Regions from separate parts of the Bradyrhizobium sp. USDA 3262 genome, predicted to be linked through region 2. Evidence: riboswitches for the same ligand, from Rfam matches in the RefSeq annotation. Region 2 holds a riboswitch; the other holds the start of a gene.
The links. A riboswitch is a leader RNA that binds a small molecule or an ion and turns the genes downstream of it on or off. The one in region 2 is predicted to bind S-adenosylmethionine.

Region 1 (15,692 bases), 290 kb from region 2:
CTTGCCACCGTGGAGGCGACGTCGGCCGGGCTCGCGCCGGGCAGCGTCGCCTGCACCATGATGGTCGGGATGTCGACGTCGGGCAGCGGCGACACCGGCAGCTTGAAGAACGCAATGATGCCCGCCACCACGAGGCCAAGCGACAGCAGCGTGGTGCCGACCGGCCGTCGGACAAAGGGGGCGGAGAGGTTCATCGAATTTGCGAGCGCTGTTTGCGGATCAGCTTCTATCCGTCCACGCCGGGATGCAAAAGCCTAAATGTCACAGGGCGGCGCCATACCGCCGCCGTGATTTGCCGGATGCGCACGCATCACGCGGCCAAAGGCGCGATCTGGCAACAACCCGTTTACAAAGGCTGATCGATGATACCGGCGTGGAGGCGCATCGGGTGGCGAGCTGGCATCTCACATGGGAATGGCGAAGAAATTGCGCTAGCCTGAATTGCTGTCTGCTTGGGGAGAATCGGGAGACAAAGGCACGACTGATCGCTCTCGCCGGCCTGCCCGGGACCGGCAAGTCCGGCGTTGCGCGGCTTCTCGCGCCGCGGCTTGGTGCGATGTGGTTGCGGATCGACACGATGGATCAGGCGATCTGGACATCGCCTGCCGCGCCGCGCGATCTGCAGGACTGGACCTATCGGGCGGCCCAGGCCGTCGCAGTCGACAATCTTGCGCTTGGCTTCGACGTGCTCGCCGATTGCGTCAACGATTGCCAGGCGGCGGCGCAACGGGCCGGCGCCGACGTGAAATGGCTGGAGATCGTGTGCAGCGATCCGGCCGAGCATCGTCGGCGGGTCGAGACGAGAACGAGCGACATCGCGGGGCTCGCTCTGCCGGATTGGGATGTCGTCGCGCACCGCGCTTATGATGCCTGGGATCGCGATCGGCTCATCGTCGACACGGCGCATCGCAGCCTTGAGGCCTGCGTCGACGAGGCGTTTGCGCTGCTGGGCAGATAGGCGCGTCCGGCCGCGGGCGCCGCATGCGGGTTACTTTGCCGCATTCTGGCTCGCGCCGGCGAAGTAGAAATCCTCGCTTCCCGGCACCGAACCATAACTGAAGGGCTGCTGCCGGCGATCCGTCGCCGCCATGACGTCGTCGCGCACGAGATCGAACAGCTTGCGGATTTCGATCCGCGGCGTCTGCATGCGCTTGATCAGGGCCGTCACGAACGGGCTGTGACCGCCGTCGCCGTCGAGCGCGACCTGGCCGTGCTTGGCGGCGTAGACGACCAGCGTGCCGCTGTCGGGCTCGACCTGGGCCAGTCCCCTGCCGATGGAGCGCGACGCGACGGTGCGCTTGATCTGGTTGGCGAAGGGATTGTCGCGACAGGCATCGAGAATGACGAGATGCAGCTTGCGCGCACCTTCGGTCGCGCCCAGCACCTGGGTCAGGGCTACCGCCTCGAACGGCACGTCGCGGTCGGTGGCGAGTTTCGCATCGACCGGCACCAGATAGTTCTCGCCGGCCATCTCCATGCCGTGCCCGGCATAGTAGATCACCGCCCAGTCCGCGCCATCGGCCGCGTTGGCGAATGACTTCAACGCCTCGACCAGGCTGTCCCGCGTGGCATCGTTGACGAGGCGGACATCCTGAAAGCCGACGGCGCGCAGCGTATCGGCAATCGCCGCTGCGTCCTGGCCGGGGTTCGGCAGCACCGGCACGGAGCGATATCTGGAATTGCCTACGACCAGGGCGACGCGCCGCTCCGAAATTGCTGCCTTCTGACCCGCGCCGATCGGCGCGAGCGGCACCGCCGCGGCAACCGCGGGGGTTGGCTTCGCCGCACCGTGATCCGCAATCACGCTCTTGTCCGTGGCGGCGACCTTGTCCAGCCGTTGCAGGCCTTCCCTGGCGACGCGCTGGCCCTGCGTCCGGTCGAGTTGATCGAGGCCGATGACGTCGAGCGCATGGCGGAAGTCGGCGCGCGCACCCTCGATATCGCCCTTCTTCTCGTCGGCGAGGCCTCGGCGTGCGTAGTTCAGCGCGCCCTGCGCATTGAGTTGCGTGGCGCGGTCGTAGTCGCGCATGGCCTGATCGAGCTCGCCTTTGCCGGCCAGCGTCAGGCCGCGCAGCGAATAGAACTCGGATTGCCCGTCCTGGATGGCGATCGCGCGTTCGATATCCCGCGACGCATTGTCGATGTCGCCGGCGCTGATCTCGACCACCGCCCGGCAATAATAGGGGCCGCCCGCGCGCGGCGCGACCTTGATCGCATCCTGGCAATGCAGCGCCGCGAGCCGGTCCTTGCCGCGGAAATCGTAGACCAATGCGCGATTGACATAGGCGTACCACGAGCTCGGATCGAGCTCGATGGATCTGCCGTAGTCGGCCAGCGCGCGATCGTAGTCCCCGGTGGCGACGAACAGCTCGGCGCGATTGTTGAACCAGCCGGCGCTGAACGGGCCGGCAGGCTTCAGCCGGATCGCCTGATCGAAGTCGCTCAGCGCGCGGTCATAGTCCTGGTTCTGCAGGAAGACCTTGGCCCGCTGGCCATAGGATGGCGCGAACGACGGATTGATCGCGATCGACTGATCGTAGTCCGCCTTGGCTTTCTCCAGATCGCCCTTGTTATGCCAGGCGAGCGCGCGGTTGTAATAGGTGATCGAAAGGTCGCGTCCCCTGGGATTGACCGCGATCAGGCGGGTGCAGGCGGGGATCGTGAGCTCGGGGTGCGGATCCCTGGCGTCGCACGCCGCGCCATCCTCTCTCAGACCTGCATAAGATGGGGAATTCAGCAGCAACAGCAGGCCGATTGCGGCGAGCTTGGGCAATGAGAGGCGCATTCCGGTCATTCCATTCCAACGACCGGAAATTGAGACCACAATGTTGTTCGCGCCGTGGCGAAAAATGCGCGAGCGAGGTTCCGCGCCTCAGCCCGGATCGAGCCTGTCAGCCGCGCGCGCATCACGATGCAGCGTGCCCGCATCGTGCAGCATCGTCGCCAGCTGGTGCAGCTGCGTGTCGCGAAAGCCCTGCTTCTCGATCGAGGCCACGGTCGAGAGCACATAGTCGCGGTTGTTGCCGGAGCGGCCATGGCCCTGCAGCACCAGGCGCTGCTGCTCGGCGAGCGACAGCCGCCCGGCATATTGCACATGGCCGCGATCGACCACATAGGCCAGCGCGCTGACGCGCTCGCGCGCCGCATTCTCCAGCCACACCGAGCGCATCACCTCGCGATAGACGTTGGTCGTCTGCTCGCGTCCGCGCAAATAGCCGATGGTGTCGTGGCGCAGGCGGGCGGCAACGCGGAACGCGATGCCGCGGCAGGCGCCGCCGCGGTCGAGCCCGAGCACCAGGCCCGGCTTCTCCGGCGTGCCGCGGTGGTCGAACGAATAGACGCAGAGCGCGCGATGCTCGCCGATCAGCCGCGCCGGCACCTGTTCCAGGAACTCGAAGCCCGGCTTCCACATCAGCGAGCCATAGCCGAACACCCAGAGGTCGCCGTCGGTTTCGGAATGGGGAGGATTTGCTGACATCGCGCTGATGGGCTAGCAGAACGGGCCGTCGAAGCGAAGCGGATTCCGTGATGTTTCCAAGGCTTGCTGAAGGCTTGCTGAAGGCTCGCTCAAGGGTTGCTCGGGGCTTGTTCAAGGCTCGCGGCCGCTTAGATTTTGACAAATTCGCTCGCCAAAGGACCTGCATGTCGGATCAGACCTCCGCCCCCCGCCGCCGCTCGCGCTTCGGCCTTTATGCCGTCCCCGTCGCGGTCCTGATCGCCGCGGTGCTGTGGAGTGCCTTCTGGTTCTTCGCCGCCTCGCAGGTCGGCGTGCAGGCCGATGCCTGGCGCGCGCAGGAGGCGAAGGCTGGCCGGGTCTATGATTGCGGCGACCGTTCGGTGGCGGGTTACCCGTTCCGGTTCGAGGTCCGCTGCACCGATCCGAGCGTGATGCTGGTCTCGCAGACCGCCTCGCCGCAGATGGCGTTCGTGGCGCGGCTCGCCGAGATCCTGGTCGTGGCGCAGGTCTACGATCCCAAGCTCGTGATCGCCGAATTCAAGGGCCCGGCCACGATCGCCGAACGCGGCGCGCAGCCGACGCTGTCGGTGAACTGGAGCAAGGGACGCAGCAGCGTCGTCGGGCTGCCGGCGGTGCCGCAGCGCGCCTCGCTGGTGTTCGACGATCTCGCCATTGACCGCACCGGCGGTGCCGCGCCGGCGCCGCTGGCGCGGGTCAATCACATCGAGTTGCACGGCAGGCAGGTCGACGGCTCGGCGCCGGACAGTCCTGCGATCGAGACCGTGCTGCAGATTGCCGGCGGCACCTTGCAGGACGTGCATCCGCTGCTCGCTCAGCCGTTCAACGCCGACATCCATGCGCGGTTGAACGGCCTGAAGGATTTCTCGCCAAAACCCTGGCCCGATCGCTTCCGCGAGATCCAGGCCGCCGGCGGCAGCGTCGAGATCCAGCAGTCGCGGATCGAGCAGGGCGATGTGCTGTCGGTCGCGGCCGGCACGCTCCGCCTCAACGCGCAGGGTCGCATCGAGGGCGAATTGCAGATGACGGTCGCCGGCCTCGAGCGCGTCATCCCCGCGCTCGGCATCGACAAGATGCTGGAGGAAGGCGTGCCGCAGTCGACGCTCGATCGCGTCGCACCGGGCGTGAAGAGCCAGGACCTCAGCAATCTCTTCGGCGCGCTGGATCGCGCCATCCCCGGCCTCGGCAAGGTGATCAAGCAGAACGCCAATGCCGGCATTTCCGCCGGCATCAATTCGCTCGGCACCGAGGCCACGCTCGAAGGCAAGAAGGCGCGCAGCTTCCCGCTGCGCTTTGCCGACGGCGCGGTGTTCCTGGGGCCGCTGAAAGTCGCGCAGATTCCGCCGCTGTTTTGAGCGGACTCATTTGAGCATGATGAGATGAGGTCGAATAGCGGCCGCGAAGGCGGCCTGCTCCCTCTCCCGCTTGCGGGGGAGGGCGGGGTGGGGGCTCTCTCCGCGAGTCATATTGTGGAGAGAGCCCCCACCCGTATCGCATCTTCGATGCGATACGACCTCCCCCGCAAGCGGGAGAGGTGCAGAGAGTCTGCGGCAAGATCGATTCAATCTGACTTCATCACTCTCAATTCCCTCGCGCGCGCTATCGTCGATCACCGCGATCTATTCCCGCCGCCGCGATGAGAAAAACGTGACCGGAATAATGCGCCCCGGCGCGAATATCACTCCCCGAATACCGCTCTCTCTCGCCTGAGGAAACAACCTCGTGTGGAGGAAGCGATGCGAATTCTCGGGGGAATTCTGCTCGGCAGCGTACTGCTGTCGGCGGGTCCGGTATTGGCGGAGGACGATGCGTCCGAGCTGCGTGCGTTGAAGGCACGGCTCAAGCAGCTCGAGCAGAAAATGGAGACGCAGGCGCGCAAGGAGGAGGCGCTGGCCGCAAGACAGAGCGCAATTCAGAACGCGCAGATGACGGCGAAGGCGCCGGTGCCGTTCGATCCCTGCGCTTCGGGCAAGCTCTGCTACAAGGGCGTCACCTTCACCTTCGGTGGCTGGGTCGATCTCACCGGCATCTATCGCAGCCGCAACCTCGCCTCCGATTCCGGCTCGGTCTACAACTTCATCCCGTTCCCGCAGAGCAAGAACTACAATACCGGCGAGTCGCGCTTCACCGCGCGCCAGACCCGCTTCTCGGTGCTCGCCGAAGCCAACGCCACGGAGAACATCCACGTCGCCGGCTATGGCGAGCTCGATTTCGAGGGCGCGGCGCAGACCGCCAATTCGGTCGCGACCAACTCGTTCAATCCGCGGCTGCGGCAGGCCAGCATCGAGGTCGACCGCAGCGATCTCGGCCTGCACGTGCTCGCCGGCCAATCATGGTCGTTGAACACGCCGAGCAAGGCGGGCATCGATCCGCGAGGCGCCGATACGCCAGGCGTGATCGATTTCGAACTGGTGCCGGGCTTCCTCGGCGCGCGTCAACCGGGCGTCCGGGTCTGGCAGGATATCGGGCCCGAGTTCAAGCTCGCGGTCTCGGCGGAGAACCCGCAGACATCCTTTTTCGGCGGCAACAACCCGCTGGTCGGCACGCCGGCGGTTGGCCCGCAGGGCGTGCTCAATCCGAACCTGCTGGTCAATCTCACCGGTCCGGGCGGCAGCTTCTTCAACAGCCTGAACAATGTCAGCCTCAACCACGTTCCGGATTTCACCGTGAAGGGCGCGTGGGATCCGCGGCTCGGGCCCTACAAGCTGCATGTCGAGGCGTGGGCGCTCTACCGCGACTTCTATGATCGCTTCAACTTCGCCAATCACGACGTCAACACGGTGAGCTTCGGCGGCCATCTCTCGGCCGAGATCGTGCCGAAGCTGCTCGAGGTGCAGGCCTCCGCCTCTTACGGTGCGCTCGGCCGCTTCACCGCAACGCCATTCCCGGATGCGACCGTGCGCCAGGACGGCTCGATCCAGCCGCTGCCGATCACGGCCTTCCTGGTCGGCTCGGTCTGGCACACGACGCCGTCGCTGGATCTCTACGCCTATGCCGGGCTCGAAAAGACCAAGGCGACCTTCTCCAATGTCGGCACCGTGCCGTTCGGCTACGGCAACCCGCTCTACAACAACCTCGGCTGCAACATCGAGAACTCGCCGGCCGCGACCTGTAACGGCAACACTTCGGAGGTGAGGCAGTACACCGCGGGCTTCTACGACACGATCTTCAAGGGCTCCTACGGCACCATCAAGGCCGGCGCGCAATATTCCTACACCCAGCGCTTCGCCTTCCAGGGTGTCGGCGGCGCGCCGAAGACCGACGACCACATCGTCATGACCCAGATCCGCTACTACCCGTTCTAGTCCTCCGTGTCGCAAGACCCTCATGGTGAGGAGCGCGAAGCGCGTCTCGAACCATGAGGCCCGGTCCATGGCCTGCATCCTTCGAGACGCCCGCAAGCGCGGGCTCCTCAGGATGAGGGGAAGTCGGTAGTGACCAGGATGGCTTCGCGCGCGGTGGACATTGATTCCGATGCGGCCAGAACCGATGCCGCTTCTGGAAAGGGAGGCTACAGATGAGGATCGTGACCAGACCGAAGCAGAGGGCCGTGATCGCGCGCGAATTGATGATGGTCAGCCGCGCCGCGCATGTGCTGCAGCGGACCGGCCTGGCGATGGCCGGTGCCATGGCCGGCACCTTCGTCGCCGCCCAGCTCGCCAAGGGCCATGTCGCTGTCTTCGGCACGCTGATCTTCATCGCAACGACGATCGTGATCGGCGCCGCCGGCTTCTATCTCGGCATCGATATTCCCAAGCCCGCGATGCGCGGCACGGGGCGCATTGATGCCGTCGAGCTGATGAGCGCGGGCGGCATCTTCCTTGCCGCGCTGGCTGCGCTGGTGTCGGTCTACGGCATCGTGTTCGACGAAATTCCGCCGCGCGCCTGGGAGTTCGTGATCGGCTCCTGGTGGTTCGGCGGCGGCGTCATGCTGGCGACCGCCGGCCTCGTCGGCCGTCAGCGGCCGGCGCAGAAGGCCGCCGCGATATCGGCGGGGCCGATCCGGGATCAGCGGTTGCGGCGGTGAGCGCCGTCGCAGACCTGCGGCCCCGCTGCGCCAATCTGTCCCGTAGCTGCGACTGGCCGATGCGATACCCTCACCAAAAAATCGGGGAGGGACTTCAATGCCAGCGAAATTCAGCCGCCGTCACGTCATCGCTGCCGGATCAGCGGCCGCCGCGATGCCCTTCCTGTCACGCGGAGCCTCGGCGCAAGCCGCGTGGCCTTCGCGGCAAATCCGCATGATCTGCAGCTACCCCGCCGGCGGGCAGACTGATCTTTTGGCGCGGGCCTTCGGCGAATTCATCGCAAGGCAAGTCGGGCAAACCGTCGTCATCGAGAACAAGGCGGGCGCCTCGGGCTCGATCGGCGCCGCCGAGGTAGCGCGCGCCGCGCCTGACGGTCACACCATCCTGTGCTCGATCTCGACCACTTACGTGATGAACCGCGCGATGATGAAGAACCCCGGCTACGACATGGACAAGGATCTGACGCTGGTCAGCGTGATCCCGGGCGCAGGGCTGCTGCTGGTCGCGAGCCCGAAATTGGGCGTCAAGACACTGGCGGAATTCGTCGCCTATGCGCGCAGCAGCGGCAAGGTGAATTTCGGCACCTACAGCGCGGGCTCCGCGCCGCACATGACGATCAACGAGCTCAACAAGCAGTATGGCCTCACCATCGAGCCGATCCATTATCGCGGCGAGGCGCCGATGTGGACCGGGCTTGCGGAAGGCACGCTCGATGTCGCGATGGGCAGCTACACCGCCGCGCAAACCGTGCTGCAGAGCAACCGGGGCGTCGTCTTCGGAGTTCACTCGAAGAAGGTCGACGCGATCCCCGAGATCAGGACGCTGCCCGAGCAGGGCGCGACGTCGAAGTTCTTCACCGTGAGCGGCTTCTCGGGCTGGGCGCTGCCGAAGGCGACGCCGCAGCCGATCGTCGATCGGCTGTCGGAGATTTGCGTCGCCGCCAATAGCGATCCGAAGGTGAAGGAGGTGCTCGCGACCTTCGTGCTGGAGCCCGCGATCGGCTTCAAGGACAGCAATGCGCTGTATCAGCGCGAATTGCCGGTCTGGATGGAGGCCGCGCAGTCACTCGGCCTGCCGCCGGCTTAAAGCGATCCGGAACTGAAGGATGGCTGCATCGACGGTCACCATTCGTCGTAGAACCACTCCCTTGGGATTCGAGGTCGCGCCCTTGCGTATGGCGGGATAGACGTCCGCTCGGGCTTGCGCACGGCCGGAGCCGGCTGCGTCGGAGGCGGTGAGGCCTTCGGCTCGGAAACCTTCGCGAGCGCCCGTTTCATTTCTTCCTGGCTCGCCTTGAGTTCCTCAATGGCTTTGGAGTTCTCGCGGGCCATCTGTTGCTGGTTCGCCTTTAGTTGCTCGATATTTCGCTCAACATTCGCGAGGTCGCGTGCGATCGTTTGCAGCAGCTGCGTCTGATCGGGAAGGGCTGGGTTGGCCGTCGGCGCGGCGTCCTGCGGTGGTGCGGGCTGAGGCAACGGCGTGGCTTGGGGCGGAGCGGTGTCTGCCGCGGCGACCTGAACGGCAGGTGGAGCGGGCTGCGCCGGAGGCTGCGGATCATCCGGCGGCAATGCTGGAGTTGAAACGAGCTGCGGCGCCCAACGGGCGACAAGCAACTTGGCTTCCCCACCATATGACGACTGCAAAGCCAGGGCAGCGACAACGATACATGCCGCCACCGACAAGGCGGTGAGGGCTCGGAATATCGGTCTTCCGGGTCGCGATTGCGAGGCAGGTCCGGAAGAAGAGGGGCTGGGCCCGGAAGAAGCAGGGCTAGGTTCGACCGAGGGCGGGTTTGGCTGCACCGAAGGGCGGGACGCGGCATCGCGCTCCATTCTTGCGAGCTGTTCACTCAAGCGCGTGAGTTCTTCATCGGCGCGCGCAATCTGCCTGTGGGCTTCCGCGAGTCTTTCGTCGGCCCGCGCGCTCAGGCTACCGTTCGATCCAACTGGGTCCGGAGTGGGTGTGGAGTTCATTGACGTATCCCTTTCCGTGCAATGTCACCCAAGAGTACCGACTCGGCTATCCGTCAGGGGCGATCAGCCTCCAGCACTCGCTTCAGTCTTGTCCAAAGAATGGCCGGATGATAGCGCGCCTGAGGTCTCGTGATAATGGGGCGAGATAGCGGCCCGGGCTAGCCGGAGGTCAGGTCCGCCCGGGTCAACAGCCGACATCATTCCGCGCTGCCAGGATGTGCGCTTTCGACCACAAGCTGACACCGGGGCAGCCTTGGGGGGTGTCCTTGGGGCAATGCAAAAGGCCTGGCCAGCGTAGTCTCAGGCGTCCCGCTCGACCAACTCGAAGGTGATGCCCTCCGGGCCCTCGAACAGCCGGAGCTTCCGGCTGATGTAGTCCATCTCGTCGCTCAGCATGGTGACACCGTTGGCCACCAGGTGCGCGGTGGCCGCCTCGATGTCGTCGACGCGGAAGGCGAGGTGATTGAAGCCCAGCTTTCGCAGATTGGTCGGATGCACCCCCGGATCCGTCCCTGGGGGCGGGTCGAACTGAAGCAGCTGGATCTCAAAATCCGCTCCTTCGAGTGTCAGGGTGATGTGCTGCGCTCTCATGGCCGGCATGCCCATGTACCGGGCGGGAACGCCGCCGTCGATGGTCGCGACGTGAGTCTTCTTGAAGCCGAGCAGTGCGAAGAACGCGATCGCTGGGCCGGCATCTGCCACTGCGATCGTCAGATGATCCGGACTGAGTATCATCTTATCGCTCCCTGTCATCAGCGACGCGCCGGCTTTCCTGCTGGAGGCTACCAGCTCGCTGCGTCCGCCGGTGGGCGGACCGAGCCCCGCCTACGTCTTCAGATTCGCGTGCGGCCGGCCGAAGTCGGGCGCGGCGGAGTCCTGGCCGGTCTCGACGATGCCGCGGCGGATGGCGCGGGTGCGGGTGAAGTGGTCGAACAGCGCTTCGCCGTCGCCGCGCCGGATCGCGCGGGTCAGCTTCGACAGATCCTCGTTGAAGGTGCCGAGCATCTCGAGCACGGCGTCCTTGTTGGCGAGGAATACGTCGCGCCACATCGTCGGGTCCGAGGCCGCGATGCGGGTGAAGTCGCGGAAGCCGCCGGCGGAGAATTTGATGACCTCGGATTCCGTCACCTGCGCCAGCTCGTCCGCGGTGCCGACGATGGTGTAGGCGATCAGATGCGGCAGATGGCTGGTGATCGCGAGCACGAGGTCATGATGATCGGGCGTCATGATCTCGACCTTGGCGCCGAGCGCGGCCCAGAACGAGCGCAATCGGTCGGTCGCCGCCGGATCGGTGCCTTCGGGCGGGGTGAGGATGCACCAGCGGTTGATGAACAGCTCGGCGAAGCCGGAATCCGGCCCCGAATGCTCGGTGCCGGCCACCGGATGCGCCGGGACGAAGTGGACGCCGTCAGGCAGATGCGGCGCCATGTCCTTGACGACGGCGCCCTTCACCGAGCCGACGTCGGAGATGATGGCGCCGGGCTTGAGATGCCCGGCGATCTCGGCGGCGACCGGGCCGCAGGCGCCGACCGGGATACAGAGGATGACGAGGTCGGCATCCTTCACCGCCTCGATATTGGTCTCGACGACGCGATCGACGATGCTGAGCTCGGCGACGCGCGCACGCGTCTTCTCCGAGCGCGCGGTGGTCACGATCTCGCCGACCAGGCCTTGCGCGCGCGCGCCGCGCGCGATCGAGCCGCCGATCAGGCCGAAGCCGATCAGCGCGATGCGTTTGAAGAGCGGGGCGGTGGTCACGATGTCACTTTCCGGCCAGGAAGTCGCGCAGTCCCTCGACCACGAGGCGGTTGGCCTCCTCGGTGCCAATGGTCATGCGCAGCGCATGCGGCAGCTTGTAATTGTTTAGTGCGCGCAGCACGAGGCCGCGCCGTGTGAGATAGGCGTCGGCTTCCGCCGCGGTCTTGCCCTTGTCGGTCGGGAAATGGATCAGCACGAAATTGGCGACGCTCGGTGTCACCTTCAGCCCGAGCTTGCCGATCTCCTCGGTCAGCCAGTTGCGCCATTGTTCGGTGTGGCTCCGCGACATCTGCACATGCGCCGTGTCCTCGATCGCCGCCACCGCCGCCAGCATCGCCGGCGTCGTGACGTTGAACGGACCGCGGATGCGGTTGCAGGCATCGACGATATGCGCGGGCCCGAACATCCAGCCGATCCGCAGCGCGGCAAGGCCGTGGATCTTCGAGAAGGTGTGCGTCACCACCGTGTTGTCCGTGGTCGCGACCAGCTCGATGCCGAGCTCGTAGTCGTTGCGCGAGACGTAGTCGGCATAGGCGGCATCGAGCACCAGCAGCACATGCGACGGCAGCGCGGCGCGCAGCCGCTTGACCTCGTCGAACGGGATATAGGTGCCGGTCGGATTGTTCGGGTTGGCGAGCCAGACCAGTTTCGTGCGCGGCGTCACCACCTTGAGGATGGTGTCGACGTCGGCGGTGAAATTGGTCTCGGCCGCGATCACGTTCCTGGCGCCGTTCGCCATGGTGGCGATCGGGTAGACCAGGAAGCCGTGGGTGGTCGAGATCGCCTCGTCGCCGGGCGCGAGATAGGTGTGCGCCAAGAGATTGAGGATCTCGTCGGAGCCGGCGCCGCAGATGATGCGGTCGGGATCGAGCCCGTAGGCGCGGCCGATCGCCTCGCGCAGCACGCGCGAGGTGCCCTCCGGATAGTCCTCGAGATGGTCAGCCGCGGCCTTGTAGGCCGCGATCGCCTTCGGAGACGGACCGAACGGCGTCTCGTTGGCGGACAGCTTGAACACCTTGCGGCCCGGTTCCGGCACCGGGCTCTTGCCGGGCGTGTAGGGCGCAATATCGAGGATGCCGGGGTTCGGCACGGGGCGGGACATCATCAACTCCGAACAGAGCGTTTTCGAGCGAAGTGGATACCGGTTCGCGTGAAGAAAACGCGTCAAAACAAAAACCTGGACGGGCGGCCGGCTCTTGCTTCAGGTCCTGGCCGATCCGTTAGAGGGCACCGTATAGCGCGTTGCGTGGCTGCCGACGAGGGCCGACGAGCGCACCGAGGCGCCGGCCTGGATCAGGGCGAGCTTGATGGCCTCGAAACCCTTGTTAGTCAGGTCTTGCCCGGTGACCGAGACCAGGAGCGCCGCGCCGTCGAAGGCGGTGTCCGGGACCGCGACGATCTCGGCGAGCGGCGCCAGCGCGCGGGCGACATCGGCGTTCCAGCCGGAGACGCGCACGCTCCAGGTCTGCACTTCGGTGACCATGGCGTCGTCGGCGACCCGCGAGATCACGAACACCGGCAGCGCGGCGGGATGGTCGGCGCGTTCGAGGAACGGCAACCGCGCGATGATCTTCGGCGCGCCACTGGCCTCGAGCGCATTCCACCACGGCGTACGGCTTGCGATCGCGGAGACCAGCGCGAGGTCGCCCTTCGACTTCGCCACCGCCTCGACCGCGGCCTGTGCGCTGAAATGCGAGACGTAAGGCACCACGAAGCCGAAGTGAAACCGCGCCGAGTCGCGCATGGCCGACTCGCCCACGGAAACATCGGCATGCACCGCGAACGGCGCCTGCACATAGGTGAAGGTCGAGATGATGACGCGCCAGATGCTCTCGATGGTGTCGAGCGGCAGGATGCCGCGATGACGCCGCACCAGTTCGCGCATCATGCTGGCTTCGCGCGCCGGGCGGAACGCCGAGCCGACCTCCTGGGTCTTCTTGACCTGGATCAGACGGTCGATGATGTCGCCGCGCGCCATCAACAGGCGGTGAACCTGCTCGTCGATCGCATCGATTTCCTTGCGCAGCTCCTGCAGCGAGGGCGGCGACGGGGGTGGGTTGGACATGCTCTCAAACCTTGTCGTCGGGGCGGCCCGTTGCCGCGTCGGACAGGGTCCCTGATTAGGAAAGACGGGCCGCGAAAGCAAAGAGAAACGTCGCAGGCGTGCCTTGCGCATTCGGTTAACCAATTGGCCGTGGGCAAGGCTGTCTTGACGCCGGGGGGCGTGGGGACTACGTTCCCTGCGTCCCGTGGTCATTTGAGCCGGCCGGCTTGCAGCCACGTTAAACAACTCGCTAAACAGGCCGGGGACCTTATTAGCTCCCGGCCGAACCTTTGTTCAGGCCGGGTTTTTTATTGGCCTGAGGTCCGTCGAGCCCTCCCGCGCGGAGGCAGGGTCGCCTAGATGAGCAACGTGCGTCCGATACCGAGCCCACAAACCCCGAGCGATGATCGCGCCCATGAGGCCGACCATCCGTCGTCACTGGTGGCGAAGTTCGGGATGGACCAGCCGCTCAAGCTCGATTGCGGCGTCGATCTCGCACCGTTCCAGATCGCCTACCAGACCTATGGCGAGCTCAATGCCGACCGCTCCAACGCGATCCTGGTCTGCCACGCGCTGACCGGCGATCAGCATGTCAACAACATCCATCCCGTCACCGGCAAGCCCGGCTGGTGGGAGACCATGGTCGGCATCGGCCGGCCGATCGATCCCGATAAATACTTCATCATCTGCTCCAATGTGATCGGCGGCTGCATGGGCTCGACCGGCCCTGCGTCGCTGAACCCCGCGACCGGCAAGGTGTGGGGACTCGATTTCCCGATCATCACCATCCCCGACATGGTGCGCGCACAGGCGATGCTGATCGATCGCCTCGGCATCACAACGCTGTTCTGCGTGGTCGGCGGCTCGATGGGCGGCATGCAGGTCTTGCAATGGACCGCGGCCTATCCGGAGCGCGTGTTCTCGACGCTCGCGATCGCCTGCTCGACGCGCCACTCGGCGCAGAACATCGCGTTCCACGAGCTCGGCCGCCAGGCCGTGATGGCCGATCCGGACTGGCGCGGCGGCCGCTATGTCGACGAGGAAACCCATCCGCATCGCGGGCTCGCCGTGGCGCGGATGGCCGCGCACATCACCTATCTCTCGGACGCCGCGCTGCACCGCAAGTTCGGACGGCGGATGCAGGACCGCGAGCTGCCGACCTTCTCGTTCGATGCGGATTTCCAGGTCGAGAGCTATCTGCGCTACCAGGGCTCGTCCTTTGTCGAGCGCTTCGACGCCAATTCCTATCTCTATCTGACCCGCGCGATGGACTATTTCGACATCGCCGCCGACCACAACGGCGTGCTGGCGAAGGCGTTCACCGGCATCAAGACGCGGTTCTGCGTGGTGTCGTTCACCAGCGACTGGCTGTTTCCGACCGCGGAATCGCGCGCGCTGGTGCATGCGCTGAACGCGTCGAGCGCGCGGGTGTCGTTCGCCGAGATCGAGACCGACAGGGGGCACGACGCCTTCCTGCTCGACGTACCCGAATTCCTCGACATCTCCCGCGCCTTCCTGCTGGCCGCAGGCAAGGCGCGCGGACTGAAGGACGACGGCCAGTCATGAGCATGCAGCAGACATTGCCCTTGCCGGGTATCGCGCCGGAGCGGACCGGCGGCCATCGCACCGATCATCTCCTGGTCGCCGACATGGTGCGGCCGGGCTCGCGCGTGCTCGATGTCGGCTGCGGCGATGGCGAATTGCTGCAGCTGTTGGAGAGCCGCGGCATCGACGGCCGCGGAATCGAGCTGTCACGCGAGGGCGTCAACGGCTGCGTCGCCAAGGGGCTCGCCGTGGTGCAGGGCGATGCCGACACCGATCTCGTCAACTATCCCGACGATGCGTTCGATTACGTGATCCTGTCGCAGACCTTGCAGGCGACGCGGCAGCCCAAGGTGGTGCTGGAAAATCTGCTGCGCATCGGCCAGCGCGCCATCGTCTCGTTCCCGAATTTCGGGTTCTGGAAGATGCGGCTGCAGCTCCTGATCGGCGGCCACATGCCGCGCACGGAGAATTTGCCGGCGAGCTGGTACGACACCTCGAACATCCATTTCTGCACCATCAAGGATTTCGTGCAGCTGTGCGAGGAGATCAACGTCAAGATGGAGCGCGCGGTGGCGCTCGATCTCTACGGCCGCCCGGTGCCGCTCAACCTGCCGTGGTGGGTGTGGAACATGTTCGGCGAGCAGGGCGTGTTCCTGCTCAGCCGGGGTGGGCAGGGGAAGTGACGTCATGGCGTCATTCCGGGGCACGCGAAGCGTGAACCCGGAATCTCGAGATTCCGGGTTCGATGCTGCGCAGCGCCCCGGAATGACAGGACTACACCGGCGCCGCCACCAGCGACCGCGGATCGCGTACCGGCCAGCGGCCGGCCTCGACCAGCGCGATGAAGCGCTCGACCATCTCGTTGAACA
Region 2 (15,692 bases):
CCCAGATCCGGGCCTATCGCGCCGCCTGGAAGGAAGCCGGGCACACGCGCGAGCCGCGGGTCTCGGTGAGCCGCAGCATCTTCGCGCTGGTCGACGATCGCGACCGCGCCTATTTCGGCAACGGGCAGGAGGAAGACCAGGTCGGCTTCATCGACGAGAGGACGCGCGCGATCTTCGGCCGCGGCTACGCCGCCGAGCCGGACAGGCTGATCGAGCAGCTCAAGACCGATGAGGCGATCGAGGAGGCCGATACCTTGCTTCTGACCGTCCCCAATCAGCTCGGCGTCGCCTACAACACGCATGTGATCGAGACGATCCTGACCCAGATCGCGCCCGCTTTGGGCTGGCGCTAAATCCATCGCGAACGTCAGCGATACTCGACCGGCGCGCACGCTCGTCACATCGGGCAGACCGGGATCAGGACCCGCGCCGACCGTTTTCTAGGGGGGCTGTTGAGAGGGAACGGCCCGGCGCGGGCTTGAACCGACCGTTCTCGCCGGAGGTCGGTCGGCTCTGTTCGACCAATGCCGGAACCCGCGACATCGTTCCGGTGGAACTTCGTTCTCAAACGCGGAGAACTACGGAAACATAACTGCGCGTTGTGAGAAGAACAGGTCGAGTACGGTTCGTTAGGCGCGCACGTTGCGTGAACAGATCGCCGTAATATCCCGGGATAATAGCGAAGGCCGTCTGCGGATCGCCTGGGTCAGGAATCCCTGTCGCGATTGCGCCGGGGGAGATCGAGCCGATCGACGCGCTCGTCAATCCGCCGGTTCAGCTCCTCGTCTTCTCTTTCATTGCTGCCGCGGCGGGCGCGAACCACCAATGCACAACATCCGAGCAGAACGATCGCGAAGAGCGCGTAGTACCACCATGCCATGCACTGATCTCAAATGACGCTCGCCAATACGAGCGGAAAGGTCATCGTTCAGGCCGATGAGGACGCGCCGACCTTGGCGCATAATAGGGGTTCACCAGACAGGTCGCCGGCATGCCCACAGCGCTGGCCTGGCACTGATCCAGCGACGTGAAGATGCAGTCCATGCGTTCGCCGACCAACTCACCGTAAACATGCATGCAGACGGGATAGCGCGGATCATACATTTGCGCGGATGCCGGCCTCGTCATCCAAAGCACGCCCAGCGCAAGCAGCAGCGCTCCAAGCAACCTCACGTCACGTCTCCTGCTGTCGTCAAATACATTGCCTTGCCGACGAACTGTCCCGCGACATTTGCCTAAAGGCTGGAGCGGGCGAAGGGAATCGAACCCTCGTATGCAGCTTGGGAAGCTGCCGTTCTACCATTGAACTACGCCCGCGATCTCAATTGCTTGAGGTCGCACCTCACCGGTGCGACCGGCCGGACCATAGCCCGGGCGGAGGCAGCGGATCAAGCGCGCATTGGAGCCGATCGCCGCACCGCGCCCGCTAATGGCCCATCCTCACGAGCACGTCATTGATGACAAAAGTCGCGGCGGCAGCCGCATTGCAGCTGCCGCTTCGTGCATAGATGCAGGCATCGGCGATGCCGACGCGGGCACAGCTTTGCATTGAATAATCTGCCGGCAGATCACCGGCGGCCGCGGGCCGCGCGAGGATGCGGTTGAAGGCCGGCTTGGTCGCCTGCAACAGCGGCGGCAGGATCAGCTCGGCGAGCGGATCGGCGGGCTCGAGCGCATAAAGCGGCGTCGTCCCAACCAATCGTTCCCGCCCCGGCAACAGCTGGAAACGGACATTGTAAAGTGCGAGGCCGCACATCTGCGAATCGCTGCGCAGTTCGGCGGCGAGCCGCGCCGCGCCGACACCGCGCGTCCAGTAGTCGCGCATCCCCTCGCTGGCGCCGGCGAGTGTCACCGAGAGCAAGGCCCAGCCGCCAATGACGATCGGCAACGCCCAGCGGCGCCAACCGGGTTTTGCGCGCAGCCATTGCACCCAATCGGCCGATCCCAGCGCCGCGACAATGATGAACAGCACCACCGACAGGAAGACGAAGCGGTATTCCTTGTGCGCGATCAGGCTGTGGAAGACGAGGTTGACCAACGCCACGGCCAGCAGCAGCGGCGCATGGCGCGCGCCGCGCCAGATCGCAGCGAGCGGCAATACGATCGCCGCCGACCACACGATCAGGAAGTTGACGAGATAGGCCGAAGCCGGCGTCACGCCGAACTCGGTCGCGCGATCGTGCACCAGGTTTTCCTTGATGTTGCCGATCAGCCAGGCGAACGGCACGGCGCCATGCGCAAGCTCGATCGCGGCGGTGAGCACCAGCGCGGCGAGACCGCCCGCGATCAAGGGAATCAGGTTTCGCCAACGCATCCAGCAGGCGCCGAGCGCAAGCACGGCGATGGCCGGCGCGTACTGAAAGCGGCAGACAAAGGCGAAAGCGAGCAACGCGCCGCCGATCGCGAGATGCCGCTGCGACGGACGACCGGTCACCAGCAGCGCCGCCGGCACGATCAGCGCCGTCGCCAGCGGCTCGCCCAATGTGTGCGGCGCGAGCAGGATCAACTCGAACCAGACCGCAGCCGCGAACGCCGCGACGATGGCATGGGTTCGCGAGATCCGTGCACCGAAGTACCAGGCGCTGACCACGATCGACAGCGACGCTGTTGCGGCGACCAGGCGCGGCACCAGGAAAGCGCCCTCGCCGCCCGGCGCAATCAAGCCGCCCACCGCGACCGGCCCGGCCAGCAATGTCGGCAGGAACCAGCCGCGAATGCCTTCGCGCCACTCCCACGTCAAAATGCCGTCATGGCCGAGCATCCGCCACGCCGGCTCGAGATATTGAAAGATCTCGTCCGGATACATCACGTTGGGCCAGAGCGCGGCCGCAAGGCGCAGGACCAACGCCAGCAACAGCAATGCGAACAGCGGATGACGACGCCCGGCCGATGTCCCGGCCACGGCGGTGCCGCCGCGCGCGATATCCGCGCCGGTGCTGGTCATCGTTCCGCCGATCGTGCCGTGGAGCAGCATGCTGGCGACCAGATAGCGGGCAAAGCCTTTAAGATGCGTGACTGGTAATTGGCGGGGTCACACAGAACGGGTCGCGACATGGTTAGCTAAACGTCAAGATTCAAGATGCGCACGCCGGCGACGATGTTAAGATCGCGCGCATGGGGGCTGGTGGCGTCATGGCGGGGCGTGGGTACACCATTTTCGACACGGCGATCGGCCGATGCGGTATCGCGTGGGGTGAGCTCGGCGTGGCCGGCGTGCAGCTTCCCGAGCTGCGCGAGATCGAGACCCGCAAGCGGCTCTTCAAGCTTTATCCTGACGCGCGCGAGATGCGGCCTCCCGAGGAGGTCGCTGTCGCGATCGAGGGCATCGCCGCGACCTTGCGCGGCGGCATTGGGGACCTTGCCGGCGTTGCACTCGACATGAGCGGCATCCCGGCCTTCAACGCGCGCGTCTACCAGTTTGTCCGCACCATTCCCCGCGGCGAAACCCGGACCTATGACGAGGTGGCGAGCGCCTTGCGCGCGTCCGGTGCGGTCTATTCGGTGGCACAGGCGCTCGGCCGCAATCCCTTCATGGTCATGGTGCCCTGCCACCGCGTGCTCGAGGTGGGCAATTATGCCGACCGGATCTCGCCGAACGGCGGCAGCATCTCGAAGCGGCGGCTGCTCTCGATCGAGGGCGCCCAGCCGACCACCAGCAAGACCCTTTTTGATGTGCTGCTGCCCGTTGCACGACTCCGGCCGCAAGCTTAAATCCCGGGTATGGTCCGAACCACGCTGCTGCAGCGCGATCGCATCACGGTGAACGAGTTCCGCTGCACGGCGGAACCCGGCGACAAGCCGTTCGCCGAGCAGTTCGCCTCCCACTCGGTGTCCTATGTGCGCAGCGGCAGCTTCGGCTGCCATTGCCGCGGCCGCTTCCACGAGCTGGTGGCAGGCTCGATCCTGGTCGGCCATCCCGGCGATGAATACACCTGCACGCACGACCATGTGGTCGGCGACGAATGCCTGTCGTTCTTCCTGGACCCGGAGCTGGTCGAGACCATCGGCGACCGGGCGGCGGTCTGGCAGGTCGGGTCGGTGCCGCCGCTGCCGGAACTGATGGTGATCGGCGAGCTCGCGCAAACGGCGGCAGATGGCAACAGCGACGTCGGTCTCGACGAGATCGGCCACCTCCTCACCAGCCGCCTTGTCGAGCTGGTGTCCGGCCGCGAGACGAAGCCCCTCACCGCAGGCTTGCGCGATCGCCGCCGCGCCGTCGAGGCCGCGCTGTGGATCGACGCCAATTCAAAGCATCAGATCGACCTCGACGATGCCGCGGAACAGGCCGGGTTGAGCACCTTCCATTTCCTGCGGCTGTTTTCCGCGGTGCTCGGCGTCACCCCGCATCAATATCTTGTGCGCTCGCGGCTGCGCCATGCCGCACGGCGGCTCGCCGACGACGACAGCCCGATCACCGACATCGCCTATGACGTCGGCTTCGGCGACCTGTCCAATTTCGTGCGCAGCTTCCACCGCGCCGCCGGGGCCCCGCCGCTGAAGTTCCGCCAGGCCTCGCGCGGCGACCGCAAGATTTTCCAAGAACGTCTCGCGCTGCAATAGCTAGGCTGCTCCAGTCCGCGCGTCTTTCGATGCGCGCCCAACGACTGGAGATTCCCTCATGTACGATCATATCGGATTGCGCGTTGCCGACCTCGACGCCAGCGTGCGCTTCTACACCGCAGTGCTGGCGCCACTCGGCTTCGTGCTCTGCTCGCGCGACGACAGCGGCGCCGGTTTCGGCCCGAAGGGCGAGCCCGCGCTCTGGCTGCATTTGCACAAGGGCAAGGCCCAAGGCGGCGCCCACGTTGCGTTCCGCGCGCCGAGCCACGACGCGATCAAGACATTCCATACCGAAGGCCTGAAAGCCGGCGGCAAGGACAACGGCGCGGCGGGCCATCGCAAGGACTACAGCCCGACCTATTACGCGGCGTTCCTGCTCGACCCCGACGGCAACAATGTCGAGGCGGTGTCCACCTAAGTACACGTCACAGACTCCGCCGTCATTGCGAGCGGAGCGAAGCAATCCATGGTTCCGCCTGCTGCGGCGTGGATTGCTTCGTCGCTTTGCTCCTCGCAATGACGACACATCTGAAACCAAGGAGGATTGAACGATGGCTTCCATTCACAAGGATATCCCGATCGACGCGCCCGCTGATCATGTCTGGGACGCGCTGTGCGATTTCGGCGCGCTGCATACGCGGCTGGTGCCGGGCTTCGTGACCGACACGCAACTGGACGGCGACGTCCGCACCGTCACTTTCGCCAACGGCACCGTGGCGCGCGAGACACTGGTCGATTGCGACGACAACCGAAAGCGGCTGGTCTATGCGATCACCAGCGAACGGTTGAAGCAGCATTCCGCATCGGTGCAGGTGTTCGCCGAGGGTGACGCACGCTGCCGCGTGGTGTGGATCGCCGACGTGCTGCCGCACGAGGTCGCGTCCTACATGGACGCGCAGATGGACCTCGGCGCGGCGGCGATGCAAGCCGCGATGGCCAAATCGGCGAAAAACGCAGCGTAGCGAGGCTGGCGGCCGGAAAATTTTTCACCGTCACCCTGAGGAGGCCGCATAGCGGCCGTCTCGAAGGGTCGACGGCCCGGCTTTGTCCACGAGCATGTTGAGGCATCGGGGCCGTGCATCCTTCGAGACGCGGCCAAGGGGCCGCTCCTCAGGATGACGGTGTGAGAGTCAGGGGATTGTGGAGCAGAGAGCTACGACAGCGCCGGCTGCGCCTCGGCGACCGGCGCCGATTTGCCCCAGCGCGTCAGGATCACGCTGAGACAGGACAGCACGCCGAGCACCCCCATCGAGGCGGCGGCGAGTGCGAAGAAGTTCTGCGCGCTTGCGTCATGCGTCGACAGCCACCAGCCGCCGGCGCCGATGAAGATCAGCCGCGCGGTCTGCGCCAGCACCGGACCCAGCACCTTCGCGGCGCCCTGCGAGGAGAAATACATCGACATCGCCAGGCCGATGAACGCGTACATCGGCGCGGCGGTCGAAAGATATTGGTGGCTGGTCGCCCGCACATGCGGATCATTGGTGAACAGATTGACCCAGAGGTCGGGGAAGACGGCGATGAAGCTGCCGACCACGCCGACCGCAAGGAACGACACCGTGCCAGCGGTCCAGGCGATGCGCCGGGCCCGCGCGACGCGCTCGGCGCCGACCGCCATGCCGATCATCGGCACCGAGGCGATGCCAACCGCAAACGCAACCGAGGTCAGCATGAATTCGAGCCGCGCGCCGATGCCGTAGCCGGCGAGCACCGCGGTGCCAAATTGCGCCAGCATGTGGGTGAAGATCGAGATCGTCAGAACCGATTGCAGCGGCGAGAAGCAGGACACTGCGCCGACCTTGAGGATGTCGATGAACATCGCCCATTGCACGCGCAGCCCCTTGAGCTTCGGCTTCACGCGGGCACGGCCCGAGAACAAATACCAGCCCATCACGCTGATGCTGATCGAATAGGCGATCAGCGAACCCGCGGCGACGCCACGCATGCCGAATTGCGGCACCGGGCCGAGCCCGAGCCCGAGCGTGCCGCCCAGAATGATCTGCCACACCGCCGACGACAGGATCATGGTCGACGGCAGCTTCATGTTGCCGGTGCCGCGCAGGATGCCGGCCATGGTATTCATCAGCCAGGGCAGGATCGCGCCGCCGAAGAACACCTGCGAATAGGCGATCGCCTGCGCCAGCACATTGCCGCGGCCGCCGAGCAATTCGAGCAGGCGCGGACCGAAGATCAGCATGCCCAGCATGAACGTCAAACCAAAGGTCAGGCCGATCAGCAGCGCATGCATCGCCAGCGTCGAGGCGCGCTCGATCTCGCCGGCACCGAGCGCACGCGCGATCGCGGATGCGACGCCGCCGCCCATCGCGCCGCCGGACATCGTCATGGTCAGGATCACGCAGGGAAACACCAGCGCCATCGCCGCAAGCGACTCGACGCCGAGCCGGCCGATATACGAAGTCTCCGCGATGACGACGCAGGTGCCGGCGGAGAGCGCGATCACGTTCGGCCAGGCGAGCCACAACAGCGTGCGCAGGATCGGCCCGTCGAGCAGCGCATTGCGCGCCGGCTTGGTCACCGGCGGCGGCAGCGGCCGCTCTTGTTCGTCGACAGGTATTTCGGCGAGGCCGAGATCGGACATTTCCACTCCCACGCGCGATCTGGGGAGCCGCGCCATGGTGTTTCCCTACCATGGCAATGGCGGAATCCACGTGCGCGGGACGCAAGGGGGGCCTGCGCGATTGCAGGTGAACCCGGATGAACCTTGGCGCTAGCCGATCGACCACACGAACGGTGCGCCGGCGGCACCATTCGGCTTCAGATGCACCGGAATATGCCGCCCGCAGCCGGCGGCCAGCCCTTCGAACAGGCCCGTCAGCACGCTGGCGCAGGCCGGATGATAGTCGGCGACGTCGGCCATCAGCTTCCAGCCGTGCTGGCGGATTTCGAACTGGCCCTCGGATTCGGTGATGTCAGCGACATCGTCCTGCGACTCGAAGAGAGTGCGCAGGAATGCGGCAAATTCCGTGGCACGGCCACGGCTCCCGCCGAGCGCCTGCGCGACCTCGTCATAATACTGCATGCCGATCAGTCTGCCGGTGAGATGCAGCAGATAGCTCGCATCCTCGGGGCCGAACACCTGCACGATGACCGGCGCGGCCGTCTTCACATATTCCATCGCGTAGTTGCGATAGGCCTTTTCCAGCCGCGGCTTCGGCCAGCTGTCGACCGGCAGCGCCGGCGCGGTTCTGGAATCGAACAGCGGCGCCTCGAGATGGCGCGCGAACACGAGGCGCTGATCGAGCTCGAGCGGATGATCGTATTCGCAGTAATAGCCCTCGAGCCCGTCCTGGCCGTCGACGCTCTGCTTGGTGCAGACGAAGCCGAGCCGCAAATCCCCGAGCGCGACGCCGTTGTTGGCGTGCCAGCCGCGCAGCATCGCGCGCGAGACCTCGCCGGGCACGCCGCAGATCGCCGTGCCCTTCCAGATCCAGCGCGGCGGCGGATAGCGGATCCAGGCCTTGCGATCCGTCTCATACATGTATTCGACATGCACGCCGCCGATCCAGTTGGAGAGGTAATGATATTGCGCGGCCGCGACCGCCGGTGGCAGGCCGTCGAGGCCGAGCTTCTTCAGGCCGGGCAGGAAGCGTTCCTGCTGCTGGCGGCGAAACACGCGGAAGACGAATTCCGCTGCATCAGCCGTGCCGCGCCGCGTGACCACGGTGAGGATCAGCCCGGTGAAGAAGGCGTGATAGAGATCGGCGACGCTGCGCCATTTGCGCCACTGCGTTTCTTGTGCGCTTTCGCCTGCGGTCATGTTCGCTCCCTGGCTCTTGTTGGCGAGGTCGAGCTCGCATGCGCAATCGTAGCCCGGATGCAGCGAAGCGCAATCCGGGGCGGCGCGTTGCAGCGGCGCGAATCCCGGATTTCGCTTCGCTCCATCCGGGCTACGGAATTAAGCGCGCGCGAAACGGAATTACACACTCGGTGTCATCGCCCGACTTGATCGGGCGATCCAGTATTCCAGAGCCGGTGTGACCGATCGAGAAGCCGCGGCGTACTGGATTCCCCGCTTTCGCGGGGAATGACAGCGGAGGAATTCCGCTACACGCGAAAATGTTTCGACAGCTTCAGGCCCTGCGCCTGATAGTTCGAGCCGATGCGCTGGCCGTACAGCGCGTCGGGACGCTCGAGCATCCGTTCATAGACGAGGCGGCCGACGATCTGGCCATGCTCGAGAATGAACGGCACCTCGCGCGAGCGCACCTCCAGCACGGCGCGCGCGCCCTTGCCGCCGGCGCCGGCATAGCCGAAACCGGGATCGAAGAAGCCGGCATAGTGGACGCGGAATTCGCCGACCAGCGGATCGAACGGCACCATCTCCGCAGCGTAGTCCGGCGGCACCTGCACCGCCTCTTTCGAAGCAAGGATGTAGAACTCGCCGGGATCGAGGATGAGGCTGCCGTCGGGCCGCGCCTTGATCGGCTCCCAGAAATCGTCGACCGCATAGCCGCCGCGACGATCGACATCGACCACGCCGGTGTGGCGCTTGGCGCGATAGCCGACAAAGCCGCCCGAGCTCTCGCCGGAGAGATCGACGGAAAGCGCAACGCCATCGGAGAGATCGGCATCGTCGATATCGACCAGCCGCTCGGCGGCATGCAGCGCATCGAGCTCGTCGGCGGTCAACGTCGCCTCGCCGATCCGGAAGCGGACCTGGCTGAGCCGCGAGCCCTCGCGCAGCAGCACGGGAAACGTCTTCGGGCTGATCTCGGCGTAGAGCGGGCCGTGATAGCCGGCGCCGATCATGTCAAAGCGGCGGGTGCCGTCGGCGATCACGCGGGTGAAGACGTCGAGCCGTCCGGTCGAACTCTTCGGGTTGGCCGCTGCCACGATCTCCGGCGGCAGCGCCAGGCTCTCCAGCAGCGGCACGATGTAGACGCAGTTGGTCTCCAGCACCGCGCCGTCGGACAGATCGATCTCGTGCAGCTTCAGCTGGTCGATCCGCTCGGCGACGGTGGCATCGGGTCCCGGCAGGAAGCTGGCGCGGACGCGGTAGGCGATGTCGCCAAGGCGCAGATCGAGGCTGGCCGGCTGGATCTGGCTCTCGACAAAGTCGTAGGCGGGCAGAATGAGGCCGGCCTCCGCCATCTCCGCGATCATGCGGTCGGGCAGGATTCCGTTGGATTCATCTTCCAGCGTGAACGACACGATGCGGTCCCTCGGCGATCCCTCGAGATGGCCCAAAATCATACTCCAGGCGGCCATCAAGCCCCAAAATATGGGCTTTTACGGGTTATCCGATGACCGTCTTGACGGAAAGGGCGCGAGGGAATATCAGCTGCACTTATCCCGTGGTGATTTGAGCCGGCCGGCTTGCAGCCACGTTAAATAAGTCGCTAAACAGGCCGGGGACAGTGTGATCCCGGCTTGTGGAGGTTGCTCCAGGCCGGTTTTTTTTGTGGCCAGTTTCCGAGGGAAATGGCCACTTCGGAGGTCACATGTCTGAATCTGAAGGTACCGCCCGCTTTCGTCCCGAAACCCGCCTCGTCCACGGCGGCACGCTGCGCTCGCAATTCGGGGAGACGTCGGAAGGGCTGTTTCTCACCCAGGGCTACGTCTACGACACCGCCGAGCAATGCGAGGCGCGCTTCAAGGGCCAGGACCCCGGCTTCATCTATTCGCGCTATTCCAACCCGACCATCGCGATGTTCGAGCGCCGCATGATCGAGCTCGAGGGCGCGGAAGCCGCGCGCTCGACCGCGACCGGCATGGCCGCGGTGACCACCGCGATCCTCGCGCCGCTGAAGGCCGGCGATCATGTGGTGGCCTCGAAGGCCCTGTTCGGCTCCTGCCTCTACGTGGTGCAGGACCTGTTGCCGCGCTACGGCATCGAGACGACGCTGGTCGACGGCCTCGATCTCGACCAGTGGCAGCGCGCATTGCGGCCGAACACCAAGACCTTCTTCCTGGAGAGCCCGACCAATCCGACGCTCGACGTGCTCGATATCGGCGCGATCGCAGAGATCGCGCATAGCGGCGGCGCCCGGCTGATCGTCGACAATGTGTTCGCGACGCCGATCTGGCAGAGCCCGCTGTCGCTCGGCGCCGACGTCGTGGTCTATTCCGCGACCAAGCATATCGACGGCCAGGGCCGCTGCCTCGGCGGCGTCATCCTGTCGTCGGAGGCCTTCATCGCCGAGCACATCCACAATTTCATGCGCCAGACCGGGCCGTCGCTGTCGCCGTTCAACGCCTGGGTGCTGCTGAAGGGGCTGGAGACGCTCGGCGTCCGCGTCCGCGCCCAGACCGAGAACGCGGCGAAGATCGCCGAGGCGCTGGCCAGGCATCCGAAGATCACGCGGCTGGTCTATCCGGGCCGCCCCGACCATCCGCAGGCCGAGACGGTGAAGAAGCAGATGGGCGCCGGCTCGACGCTGGTCGGCTTCGAGGTGAAGGACGGCAAGGCCGGCGCCTTCCGCTGCCTCAACGCGCTGAAGATCTCGCGCATCTCCAACAATCTCGGCGATGCCAAGAGCCTGGTCACGCATCCCGCGACCACGACGCATCAGCGCCTGGCGCCGGAGGCCCGCGCCGAGCTCGGTATCAGCGAAGGTTTTATTCGCTTCTCGGCCGGGCTCGAGCATCCCGACGACCTGATCGAGGATTTCGAGCGGGCGCTGGCGCAGGTTTAGGGCGAACAGAGAAGTCTGGAGAGTTCGGCGCCCTCTCCCGCTTGCGGCAGGGCTATCGCATATGCCCCTTGGCGACCGCGCAAGTGCTGGGCCTCGTGGTTCGAGACGCGCCGCAAGCGGCGCTCCTCACCATGAGGGTCTACTATTGTGCCGCAAAACAAGACCTCATCCTGAGGAGCCCGCCGAAGGCGGGCGTCTCGAAGGATGGCCACGAGGGCACCGCCACGAAATGCGATAGCCCTGCGCTTGCGGCGCAAGTGCTCGGCCTCGTGGTTCGAGACGCGCCGCAAGCGGCGCTCCTCACCATGAGGGTCTACTATTGTGCCGCAAAACAAGACCTCATCCTGAGGAGCCCGCCGAAGGCGGGCGTCTCGAAGGATGGCCACGAGGGCATCGCCACGATATGCGATAGCCCTGCGCTTGCGGGGAGGCGAAGGAACAGCCGCTTACGTCGCCGCCGTCGTGACGCCGCCGTCGACTACGATGGTCTGGCCGGTCATGAAGGTCGAGGCGTCGGAGGCGAGATAGGCTACCGCGCCGGCGATCTCGTCGGGCTCGCCGATGCGGCGGAGCGGCGTCGATGCGGTGCGGCGCTTCAGATTGTCCGGATCCTCCCACAGCGCGCGGGCGAAGTCGGTCTTCACCAGGCCGGGCGCCACGCAATTGACGCGCACGCCCTTCGGCCCCCACTCGCCGGCGAGGCTGCGGCACAGCGCGAAGTCGGCCGCCTTGGAGATGCCGTAGGCGCCGATCACCGTCGAGCCGCGCAGGCCGCCGATCGAGGAGATGATCACGACCGAGCCTTTGCCGCGCCCGGCCATCTGCGGAATGGTCTGCGAGCACAGCCAGATGTTGCTCTTGACGTTGGCGCCCATGATCTTGTCGAACGCCTCGTCCGTGATGTCGAGCAGCGGGCCGTAATACGGATTCACCGCGGCGTTGCAGACCAGGATGTCGATCTTGCCGTAGTGCTTGATGGTGCCCGAGACCAGCGCCTCGACCTCGTTGCGGCGTGAGATGTTGCAGGGGATGACGAGCGCATCGCCGCCCGCCTTCTTGATGCCGTCGGCGACTTCTTCGCAGGCGTCCGCCTTGCGCGAGGAGATCACGACCTTGGCGCCGAGTTTGGCCAGGAGCTCGGCCGAGGAGCGGCCGATGCCGCGGCTCGAGCCGGTGATGACCGCGACCTGGCCGGTGAGATCGAACGGGGTGTTTTTCATTGTTGTTGTTTCCCTGTTGTTGACGCGTCATTCCGGGATGCGCCGCAAGGCGCAGCGCCGGAATCCAGAGGTTGCGGCGCGAGATTCCGGGTTCTCTCTTCGCGAGCCCCGGAATGACGCCTGTGTGGTTACGCCAGCAGCCCGCCGCCCTCGCTGACGCGACGGAGGTGGTAGTCGGTGTCGCCGAGCGTGTTCTCGATCATGGTCAGCCGCTTGAAGTAGTGGCCGATCTTGGCCTCCATGGTCATGCCGATACCGCCATGAAGCTGGATCGACTGCTGGCCGACGAACTTCAAGGATTTGCCGACCTGCACCTTGGCGGCCGCGACTGCGGACGCACGCTCCCTGGCGTCGTCGAAGTCCGACGCCATGGTGGCGAACATCGACATGCTGCGGGCCTGCTCCAGCGCCACGAACATGTCGGCGGCACGGTGCTGCAGGCTCTGGAACGAGCCGATCGCAACGCCGAACTGCTTGCGGGTCTTGATGTACTCGACGGTCTCCTTCAGCGACTCGTCCATCGCGCCGACCGCTTCCGCGCACAGCGCAATGCGGGCTTCGTCGGCGACCCGCTCGATCAGCGGCAGGCCGTTCTCGGGATCGCCGATCGCAGCGTCAGCGCCGACCTCGACATTGGTGAAGCTGATGTCGGCCGCGTGCAGGCCGTCCTGGGTCGGATAACCCTTCCTGGTGACGCCCTTGGCATCCGCCGGAACCAGGAACACGCCGATGCCGGTCTTGTCGCGCTGGCCGCCCTTGGTGCGCGCGGTCACGATCAATGTGTCGGCGTTCTCGCCGTTGAGCACGACGAACTTCTCGCCGTCGATCACCCAGCCGGCGCCCTTCTTCTTGGCCGTGGTCACGACGTCGAAGAGATCGTAGCGCGAGTTCTTCTCGAGCTGGGCAAAGCCGAAGGTCCTGCTGCCGTCGATGATGCCGGGAATGTACTTGGCCTTCTGCTCGGCCGAGCCGCCATGGCGCAGGAAACCGCCGGCGACCACGATGGTGGCCAGATAAGGCTCGACCACCAGTGCCTTGCCGAGCGCTTCCATCACGATCATGGTCTCGACCGCGCCGGCACCGAAGCCGCCGTCGGTCTCCGCGAAGGGCAGACCAAGCAGGCCCTGCTCGGCGAGCTTGCCCCAGAGCGCCTTGCTCCAGCCGCCCTCCTCCTTCATGTACTTCTTGCGCGCATCGAAGTCGTAGGCATCCGCCAGCAACCCGTCGACGCTCTCCTTGAGAAGCCGCTGCTCCTCGGACAGATCAAAATCCATTTTACCATCTCTCCAAAATCACGCGGGCGCCTGCCCTGATCTCCACCCGTCATCCCCGCGTATGCGGGGATCCAGTACGCCGCGGCCCTCCTTGGGAATCACGACCGCCTCGGCGTACTGGGTCCCCCGCCTGCGCGGGGGACGACACCGAACTTGTGGCCTACAGTCCCAGCACGGCCTTGCTGATGATGTTGCGCTGGATCTCGTTGGAGCCGCCGTAGATCGAAACCTTGCGGTTGTTGAAGTAGCTCGGCGCGATCTGCGCGGTCCAATCCATGCTCTCGTTGGAGCCGGCATCGCCGTGCTCGTCATAGGGCGCGGCGAACGGGCCGATGATCTCCATCAAGAGCTCGGTCGTGGTCTGCTGGATCTCCGAGCCCTTGATCTTGAGCACCGAGGAGGCCGGATTGGGCTTGCCCTTGCCGTGCTTGCCCTCGTCGGCGACGACGCGGAGCTGGGTCAGCTCGAGCGCCTTGAGCTCGATCTCGCAGGCCGTGAGCTTCTCGCGGAACGCCGGATCCTCGATCACCGGACGGCCGCCGGCCTCGACCTTGGAGGCCAGCGCACGGATGCGGCGCAGCCGCTCCTTCGACACGCCGACCCGGGCGATGCCGGTACGCTCATTGCCGAGCAGGAATTTGGCGTAATCCCAGCCCTTGTTCTCTTCGCCGATCAGATTCTCGTAGGGCACCTCGACGTCGTCGAAGAACACTTCGTTGACCTCGTGGCCGCCGTCGATGGTCTGGATCGGGCGCACGGTGACGCCCTTCGACTTCATGCTGAACACGATGAAGGAGATTCCCATCTGCTTCTTCGCGGCCGGATCGGTGCGGCAGAGGCAGAAGATCATGTCGGCGTGCTGGGCGAGCGTGGTCCAGGTCTTCTGGCCGTTGATGATCCACTTGTCGCCACGGCGCTCGGCCTTGGTCTTCAGCGACGCAAGGTCGGACCCGGAGCCCGGCTCCGAGAAGCCCTGGCACCACCAGTCGTCGACATTGGCGATGCGCGGCAGATATTCCTTCTTCTGCTTCTCGTTGCCGAAGGTGTAGATCACCGGACCGACCATGCTGACGCCGAAGGCGAGCGGCTGCGGCGCGGGATAGGACTGCAGCTCCTCGTTGAAGATGTAGTGCTGCACGGTGCTCCAGCCGGTGCCGCCATATTCCTTCGGCCAGTGGGTGACGCCCCAGCCCTTCTTGTTGAGGATGCGCCACCAGGTGACCATCTCGTCCTTCGACAGATGGCGGCCTTCCTGCAGCTTGCGCCGGGTCTCCGGCGGCACGTTGTTCTTGAAGAACTCCCGCACCTCCTCGCGAAACGCTATCTCTTCCTTGGTGAAAGCGAGATCCATCGGATCCTCCTTTTGAGCGAAACCTAACGTCTTGTTTCGTTGTCGTCCTGGCGAAAGCCAGGACCCATTACCACCGGCCTTCGTTGTCCTGCGAAGGCGACTGCCGTCCGTGCCCCTTACCCCGGCCGCGGGGTATGGGTCCTGGCTTTCGCCAGGACGACGGTGAATTACTGCAACACCTCGAACAGGCCGGCCGCGCCCATGCCGCCACCGACGCACATGGTGACGACGGCGTATTTGGCCTTGCGGCGGCGACCCTCGATCAGCGCGTGGCCGGTGAGCCGCGCACCCGACATGCCGTAGGGATGGCCGACCGAGATCGCGCCGCCATTGACGTTGATCTTCTCCGGATCGATGCCGAGCTTGTCGCGGCAGTACAACACCTGCACCGCGAACGCCTCGTTGAGCTCCCAGAGATCGATGTCGTCGACCTTGAGGCCGTGGCGCTTCAGCAGCCGCGGCACCGCGAACACCGGGCCGATGCCCATCTCGTCCGGCTCGCAGCCGGCGGAGACGAAGCCGCGGAAGATGCCGAGCGGCTTCAGCCCGCGCCTGGCGGCTTCCTTGTCGCTCATGATCACGGAGGCGCTGGCGCCGTCCGAGAGCTGGCTGGCATTGCCGGCGGTGATGGTGA

Region 1: another riboswitch for S-adenosylmethionine. It lies ahead of metX (homoserine O-acetyltransferase MetX); the one in region 2 lies ahead of ACVWYP_RS01820 (O-succinylhomoserine sulfhydrylase).

What each region holds. Positions count from the first base shown of each region.
Region 1 covers NZ_JBSSCT010000001.1:82,158-97,849, reverse strand. Annotated here, with positions in the region: gene ACVWYP_RS00485 (efflux RND transporter permease subunit) at 1-194, opposite strand, end outside; gene ACVWYP_RS00480 (AAA family ATPase) at 293-958, shown strand; gene ACVWYP_RS00475 (caspase family protein) at 989-2,785, opposite strand; gene ACVWYP_RS00470 (gamma-glutamylcyclotransferase) at 2,873-3,478, opposite strand; gene ACVWYP_RS00465 (DUF2125 domain-containing protein) at 3,643-4,830, shown strand; gene ACVWYP_RS00460 (hypothetical protein) at 5,212-6,780, shown strand; gene ACVWYP_RS00455 (hypothetical protein) at 6,993-7,502, shown strand; gene ACVWYP_RS00450 (Bug family tripartite tricarboxylate transporter substrate binding protein) at 7,600-8,589, shown strand; gene ACVWYP_RS00445 (hypothetical protein) at 8,625-9,116, opposite strand; gene ACVWYP_RS00440 (VOC family protein) at 9,777-10,211, opposite strand; gene ACVWYP_RS00435 (prephenate/arogenate dehydrogenase family protein) at 10,302-11,234, opposite strand; gene hisC (histidinol-phosphate transaminase) at 11,239-12,336, opposite strand; gene ACVWYP_RS00425 (chorismate mutase) at 12,436-13,299, opposite strand; SAM riboswitch at 13,474-13,553, shown strand; gene metX (homoserine O-acetyltransferase MetX) at 13,639-14,844, shown strand; gene metW (methionine biosynthesis protein MetW) at 14,841-15,506, shown strand; gene ACVWYP_RS00410 (alpha/beta fold hydrolase) at 15,598-15,692, opposite strand, start outside.
Region 2 covers NZ_JBSSCT010000001.1:371,309-387,000, forward strand. Annotated here, with positions in the region: gene ACVWYP_RS01760 (LLM class flavin-dependent oxidoreductase) at 1-353, shown strand, start outside; gene ACVWYP_RS01765 (hypothetical protein) at 707-880, opposite strand; gene ACVWYP_RS01770 (DUF3551 domain-containing protein) at 922-1,128, opposite strand; tRNA gene ACVWYP_RS01775 (tRNA-Gly) at 1,244-1,317, opposite strand; gene ACVWYP_RS01780 (glycosyltransferase family protein) at 1,427-2,974, opposite strand; gene ACVWYP_RS01785 (methylated-DNA--[protein]-cysteine S-methyltransferase) at 3,133-3,711, shown strand; gene ACVWYP_RS01790 (helix-turn-helix domain-containing protein) at 3,721-4,560, shown strand; gene ACVWYP_RS01795 (VOC family protein) at 4,619-4,978, shown strand; gene ACVWYP_RS01800 (SRPBCC family protein) at 5,112-5,522, shown strand; gene ACVWYP_RS01805 (MATE family efflux transporter) at 5,714-7,156, opposite strand; gene ACVWYP_RS01810 (hypothetical protein) at 7,286-8,335, opposite strand; gene ACVWYP_RS01815 (2'-deoxycytidine 5'-triphosphate deaminase) at 8,623-9,729, opposite strand; SAM riboswitch at 9,863-9,942, shown strand; gene ACVWYP_RS01820 (O-succinylhomoserine sulfhydrylase) at 10,020-11,213, shown strand; gene ACVWYP_RS01825 (SDR family NAD(P)-dependent oxidoreductase) at 11,660-12,433, opposite strand; gene pimD (pimeloyl-CoA dehydrogenase small subunit) at 12,562-13,707, opposite strand; gene pimC (pimeloyl-CoA dehydrogenase large subunit) at 13,868-15,058, opposite strand; gene ACVWYP_RS01840 (acetyl-CoA C-acyltransferase) at 15,226-15,692, opposite strand, start outside.